2 regions of the Pseudomonas sp. GW823-FHT02C05 genome follow, and region 2 is predicted to be linked to the other one. Evidence: riboswitches for the same ligand, from Rfam matches in the RefSeq annotation. Region 2 holds a riboswitch; the other holds the start of a gene.
What was found. A riboswitch is a leader RNA that binds a small molecule or an ion and turns the genes downstream of it on or off. The one in region 2 is predicted to bind manganese.
Positions count from the first base shown of each region.

Region 1 (3,396 bases), on a different contig from region 2:
CTGGCCGCCTGCCCCGACCTGCAACTGATCCTGGTGGCCGCCACCGGCACCAACAATGTCGACCTGGCCGCAGCCCGCAAGCAGGGGATCACCGTCAGCAACTGCCAGGGCTACGGCACTCCCTCGGTGGCCCAGCACACCCTGATGCTGCTGCTCAACCTGGCCACCCGGGTCGCCGATTACCAGCAGGCCGTGGCTGCCGGGCGCTGGCAACAGGCCAGTCAGTTCTGCCTGCTGGACTACCCGATCATCGAACTGGCGGGCAAGACCCTGGGCCTGCTGGGCAATGGCGAACTGGGCAGCGCGGTGGCCCGCCTGGCCGAAGCCTTTGGCATGCGTGTGCTGCTGGGGCAGATTCCAGGCCGCCCGACCCGCCCGGACCGCCTGCCGCTGGAGGAACTGCTGCCGCAAGTGGACGCCCTGACCCTGCACTGCCCCCTCAACGAGCACACCCGCCACTTTATCGGTGCCCGGGAACTGGCCCTGCTCAAGCCCGGAGCCCTGGTGGTCAACACCGCCCGCGGCGGGCTGATCGATGAACAGGCCCTGGCCGATGCATTGCGCAATGGTCACCTGGGTGGTGCAGCCACCGATGTGCTCAGCGTCGAACCCCCGGTGGCTGGCAACCCCCTGCTGGCCGGCGACATTCCGCGCCTGATCGTCACTCCACACAACGCCTGGGGCAGCCGCGAGGCCCGCCAGCGAATCGTCGGTCAATTGACGCAAAACGCCCACGCCTTCTTCAGCGGCGCCCCGCTGCGGGTCGTGAGTTGATAAACTTCGCCACTTTTTTCGGGGGCGGATCATGGACACACGCAGTGAAGTACTGTTGCGTCAGGCTGAATTGTTTCAAGGCTCACTGCTGCTGGCCGGCCTGGCCGCCGACGATCTGCTGGGCCGCCTGCCCAATGCCCGGGGCTGGAGCTGGCACGCCGGCGACCAGGCAGCCCTGGAGGCGCGCTTTCCCGGCCGCAGTCACTTTGGCGTAGACGCACCGGCCCAATCCTTCGACAGCGCCGTGCTGTTCCTGCCCAAATCCAAGGACCTCACCGACTACCTGCTCAACGCCCTGGCCTCGCGCCTGGCCGGGCGCGAACTGTACCTGGTGGGCGAGAAGCGCAGCGGCGTGGAGAGTGCGGCCAAGCAACTCAACCCCTTCGGCAAACCGCGCAAGCTCGATAGCGCCCGGCACTGCCAGCTGTGGCAGGTCACGGTGGCCAATGCTCCCGAACCGCTCACCCTACAGAGCCTGGCCCAGGAGTACGAACTGCCGCTGGCCGAAGGCCCGCTGAAAGTCATCAGCCTGCCGGGGGTGTTCAGCCATGGCCGCCTGGATCGCGGCACCGCGCTGCTGCTGGAGCACCTGGACCACCTGCCCGCCGGCCACCTGCTGGACTTCGGCTGCGGTGCCGGAGTGCTCGGGGCCACCGTGAAACGCCGCTACCCGGACAGCCGCGTGACCCTGCTGGATGTAGACGCCTTCGCCGCCGCCAGCAGCCGCCTGACCCTGGCGGCCAACGGCCTGGAAGCCGAGGTGCTGACCGGTGACGGAATCGACGCCGCGCCCATGGGGCTGAACGGCATCCTGACCAATCCGCCCTTCCACACCGGGGTCCATACCGACTACCAGGCAACGGAAAACCTGCTGCGAAAAGCAGCCAAACATCTGCAAAAAGGTGGAGAACTGCGAGTAGTTGCCAACAGCTTCCTGCGCTACCAGCCGCTGATCGAAGAGCACCTGGGGCCCTGTGCGATCAAGGCCGAAGGCCAGGGCTTTCGCATTTATCGGGCCAAGCGCGGCTGAAATCCTTTTTCGCAAACAAGGCTTGCCGAAAGGGTTTTGCCTAGGCAGAATCCGCTCCGTCCTAGGGGAGTAGTCTCCCACGAGCGCCACGCTCGTCCGGCATGCGTCAACATACTTGGTCAACAGACCATGGCGCATGCGACCCAAGAGTCCGCACAGACGGACCGCAGGGTTTGACAAGACCTATGACACGCACACCTTACCCGGGGCGGGAAGGCTGTACGTGTCATAGCCGTGTCGACCCGCCCCTTAGGAAAACCCTGATGATGCTGGACTCCCTGCTCGTTCCCACCGCAATCGTTGCCTTGGCCGAAATCGGCGACAAGACGCAACTGCTTGCCCTGATTCTCGCCGCACGTTTTCGCAAACCCTGGCCGATCATCGCCGGCATCGTTGCCGCGACCCTGGCCAACCATGCGGCGGCCGGTGCGGTAGGCGCCTGGTTCGGCAGCTTCTTCTCGGACTCGACCCTGCACTGGATCCTCGCCGCCAGCTTCACCGCCACCGCGCTGTGGACCCTGGTTCCGGACAAGATGGACGACGACGAAGCCAATACCGCACGCAAGTTCGGCCCATTCCTGACCACCCTGATCGCCTTCTTCCTGGCAGAAATCGGTGACAAGACCCAGGTCGCCACCGTCATGCTGGCGGCGCAGTACCCGGATCTGTGGCTGGTGATCATCGGTACCACCCTGGGCATGCTGATTGCCAACGTACCGGTGGTCCTGGCAGGCAACTTCGCCGCAGACAAGCTGCCCCTGACCCTGATCCGTCGCCTGGCGGCGTCGGCCTTCTTCATCCTCGCCGTGGTGGCGGTGTACAAGGCCATGCAGATCAGCGGCTGGGTATAAACGAAATCGCCGGCAAGCTGGCCCCTACGCAACCCGTAGGAGCCGGCGTGCCGGCGACAGCGTCATCGACAATGACGCGAAGGGATCAGGACTTCTTGGCGGCCTGATACAGCGGCATCACCTTGGGAATCGCCGCCTGCAAGGAAGCGATACGGCTGGTGGAAGCCGGGTGAGTGCTCATGAACTCGGGCGGCGCGGAGCCACCGGCAGCCTGGCCCATCTTGTTCCACAGGCTGATGGCCGCATTCGGGTTGTAACCGGCACGGGCGGCCAGTTCCAGGCCGATCAGGTCCGCTTCGTTTTCATTCTCGCGGCTGTTGGGCAGGGTCATCAGCAGGTTCACCCCGTTGTCGCCCAGGGCTACGGTTTCCTGCGGAACGCCGAACAAGGTGGCGATCTGCTTGCCGGCACCGACCGCGTACTGCTTGGACATGGCTTCGCGACCGTGCTCGCGCAGGGCGTGGGCAATTTCATGACCCATGACCGCGGCGATTTCATCGTCGGTGAGTTTGAGCTTCTCGATCAGCCCGGAGTAGAAAATGATCTTGCCGCCAGGACCGCAGTTGGCGTTGAGCTCGTCGCTCTTGATCAGGTTGACTTCCCATTTCCACTGCGCGCAGTCGGGGCGGAAAGTCGGCGCCTGGGCAATCAGGCGGTTGGCAATGACCTGCAGGCGCTTGGCGTTGGCGCTGGTCTTGTCCAGTACGCCCTGGCTGCTGGCTTCACCCAGAGTCTGCTGAT
Region 1 covers NZ_JBXAJU010000003.1:120,125-123,520, reverse strand. Annotated here, with positions in the region: gene AC1RGE_RS16860 (2-hydroxyacid dehydrogenase) at 1-774, shown strand, start outside; gene AC1RGE_RS16855 (methyltransferase) at 806-1,804, shown strand; yybP-ykoY riboswitch at 1,856-1,979, shown strand; gene AC1RGE_RS16850 (TMEM165/GDT1 family protein) at 2,071-2,655, shown strand; gene AC1RGE_RS16845 (M48 family metallopeptidase) at 2,741-3,396, opposite strand, start outside.
Region 1: another riboswitch for manganese. It lies ahead of AC1RGE_RS16850 (TMEM165/GDT1 family protein); the one in region 2 lies ahead of mntP (manganese efflux pump MntP).

Region 2 (3,396 bases):
CAGCCACAGCCCGCTGAGCTTTCCCGGCAGTTCGTCGAGGGCGTTGGGGGTGCGTGCGTCGCGCAGGTATTCGCTGGGAATGCCGCCCTGGTGGCTGAGCAGGCGGCGCAGAGTCACGGCCCGGTCGGCGGCGTTCTGGTCCTCGTGGAAGCGCGAGCGGACGTAGAACTCCCTGAGGGTGTCCTGCAGCGGCGCGTCCAGTTGCAGGCGCCCTTGTTCCACCAGTTGCATCACCGCCGTGGCAGTCAGCAATTGCGACAGGGCACCGGCGCGAAACGCGGTGTTTTCGGTCACTTGCAGGCCCCGGGCCTGGTCGGCGAAGCCAAAGCCCCGGGCCCAGATCAGTTGCTGGCCGTCCACCAGGGCTATGGATAGCCCGGGCACCTGATGTTCGGCCATCTGTTGCGGGATGTACTGCTTCAGGTAGCCGATGATGCTGGCGTAATCGCCGGGCGCGATGGGCGGCGGCGCTGGAGGCTGGCCGTTGCAGCCGAGGTTGCTCAAGAGCAGGCCCACCAGCGGCAGGCCGAGAAGTTTGCGGGACATGCAGCACCCGAGGGCCAATTGGATCAGCGGATGCTAGGGAAGGGGGGCGTGGCAGTCTTTGACAGCTTTGTCGGGAAACTGTCAAAGACTGTTAAGCCCCGGTTGCGCTCAGGCCTCCAGCCCCAGGCGCTGGTGCCACTGGGCAATCGATTCCTCGGGGTATTCGGCGAACTGCAGGTCGTGCGCCCCGGCATCGACCTCGACCCAGGGCGCCCTGGAGTCGAGCATCAAGTGGGTGTGTTGCGGCGGCACCGGCAACGGGGTGTCGATGGCCGAGGCAAAAGGGTGGATCAGCTCCGGCCATTGCGGGCTGAACAGCCACAGCCCGGAGCCGCAGCGCCCGCAGAAGTGCCGTTCGGCGCTGCTGCTGTGGGCCCGGGCGGCACCGGTGGGCTTGAGCCGGGCATGGTAGATGACGATGTGCTTGCGCCCACGTACCTTGAGGCTGGCCGCATCGCCCCCCAGGTTAATGGCGTAGCCGCCACCGCCCTGGGTCTTGCGGCAGATCGAGCAGTAGCAGCGCTGGTAGGGATAGGGATGGCGGCTGGACAGGCTGAAGTGCACGGCGCCGCAATGGCAGGAGCCCTGGAGTTGCATGGGGTACCTCCACGAATCAACGGGTGGATTGCACAGGCTAGCCGCTGTGCGAGCAGCTGTCGTGGCGCGCTGCTGATGAAATTTTCACATGTGCCCGGCTAAGCTGCGCGCCTCTTTGGGGAGTAACCTGCCACCGCGCCCTGCGGTGGCGCCCGTATCAACATTCTCGGCAACCTGCCGTGGTACGGGCACCGTTTCGGTTGGTGAGACCATCGACATACCTGCGCTGAAGTCGGGCGCGTGGGCATGTCGTGGACTCAAGCCCGACCGGAAGACTCAACGTGAACCCAGCCTCGATCATCTTTCTTGCCTTCGCCATGTCCACCGATGCCTTCGCCGCCGCGGTGGGCAAGGGTTCGGCCATGCTCAAGCCGCGCCTGCTGGAAGCTTTGCGCATCGGCCTGATCTTCGGCGTCATTGAAGCCATCACCCCGGTGGTGGGCTGGTTCATCGGCCAGGCCGCGACTCAATGGGTGGCCAACTGGGACCACTGGATCGCCTTCGGCCTGCTGCTGTTGCTGGGCCTGCACATGATCTACAACGGCACCCGCCAGCAGGCCGAGGCCGAGGAAGAAAAACCGCGCCAGCACGGCTTCTGGCTGCTGGCGGTAACCGGCCTGGCCACCAGCATCGATGCCCTGGCGGTGGGGGTGGGGCTGGCGTTCGTCAACGTCAACATCTGGGTCGCGGCCAGCGCCATCGGCCTGGCCACCATGACCATGGTCACCCTGGGAGTGATGCTGGGCCGCGCCATTGGCACGGTGATGGGCCAGCGCGCCGAAGTGCTGGGCGGGGTGGTGCTGATCATCGTCGGCTCGGGAATTCTCTACGAGCACCTGTCGGCTGTGGCTTGACTTCAGTATCGGCGGCGGGGCGGTTCTGCGGGCAATGCGGCCGCGCCTCGGGCCGAGGCGCGGAGCGCTCTGGCGTTACAGCGCCAGGCTGTGGATCACCTGGGTGGCGTCATCGGGGTCGATGGCGCTGCGCATGCCCAGCTGTTTTGCCAGGCGGCGCATGCTGTAGTTGGCGGCGGAATCCACCGAGTACATCTGCTGGAAACCGTTGTTGCGGGCTTCGTCGATCAGGTGCTGCATCAATAGCGCGCCGAGGCCCTTGCCTTGCCACTCATCGGCGATGGTCACGGCGAACTCGCAATGCGAGGGCTGCTCGTCGACCTGGGCGTAGCGGCTGATACCCACTTCCCGCAGTTCGCCGTTGTCGTGGACCAGGGCCACATAAGCCACCCGCTGCGGCGTGCCGACATCCATCAGTTGATTGAGCAGTTGCTCGCCCACTTCCTTGATCTCGCCGAGAAAGCGCTGGTGCCGGGTGGCCGGGGAGAGGTTTTCGATAAAGGCCTTTTCCCGCTCCCGGTCCTGGGGCCGCAGCGGGCGGATCAGCACATGGCTGCCATCGTTCAGGGCGTCGATCCAGTATTGGCCTTGCTGCGCCGGGAACGGCGGGTGGGCGAGGGTATCGAGAGCGGTGCTGGGCATGGTCAAGTCTCCGCGGAGCCAAAGGGCGGGCTGTGCACACAGCCCTGATTGGCTTCAGGTTTACTCCGCTGGCGAGGCGGGCACTTGATCGGCATCAATGTCTCTGCTTGCGCTGCCGGCCAGGGCGATCACCGGTCACGAGGCTTGCGGGCTCCGGGCATCGGGCATCAGCGTCGCGATCAGCGCCCGCACGCTGCCGGGCAGGGCCTCCAGTTCGCGGACGATGATGCTGCGTTCGCGCACGGCCCAGCTTTCATCCAGCTTCACCGTCACCAGCTGCATGGTGCGGCTGTGCCGCAAGGCCGCGGACTCGGGAATGATGCCGATGCCGACCCCGGCTTCCACCATGCGGCAGATCGCTTCGAAGCTCGACACCTGGATGCGCAGCGAGAGTTGCTTGCCCAGGCGCTCCACGTGCTCGCGCAGGAAGGTCAAGAGGGTGCTGCCTTCATGCAGGCCGATGTGCTGGTAGGCCAGGGTCTGTTCCAGGGTCACCGAAGCCTGCCCCGACAGCGGGTGGCCCACGGGCACCATCAGCACCAGGTGGTCGGTGCTGAAGTGCAGCACCTGCAGGCCGCTGGCTTCCACCGGGCCGGCGATGATGCCCATGTCGCTGGTGCCGTCCAGCACACCGCGAACGATGTCCCGGGACAGGCGCTCCTGCAGGTCCACCGTGACTCCCGGGCGTACCGAGAGAAATTTCGCCAGCACTTCCGGCAAGAATTCGGTGACCGCCGTGGTGTTGGCGAAGATGCGG
Region 2 covers NZ_JBXAJU010000001.1:678,167-681,562, forward strand. Annotated here, with positions in the region: gene AC1RGE_RS03340 (serine hydrolase domain-containing protein) at 1-546, opposite strand, end outside; gene AC1RGE_RS03345 (GFA family protein) at 655-1,143, opposite strand; yybP-ykoY riboswitch at 1,254-1,414, shown strand; gene mntP (manganese efflux pump MntP) at 1,425-1,997, shown strand; gene AC1RGE_RS03355 (GNAT family N-acetyltransferase) at 2,073-2,639, opposite strand; gene AC1RGE_RS03360 (LysR family transcriptional regulator) at 2,775-3,396, opposite strand, start outside.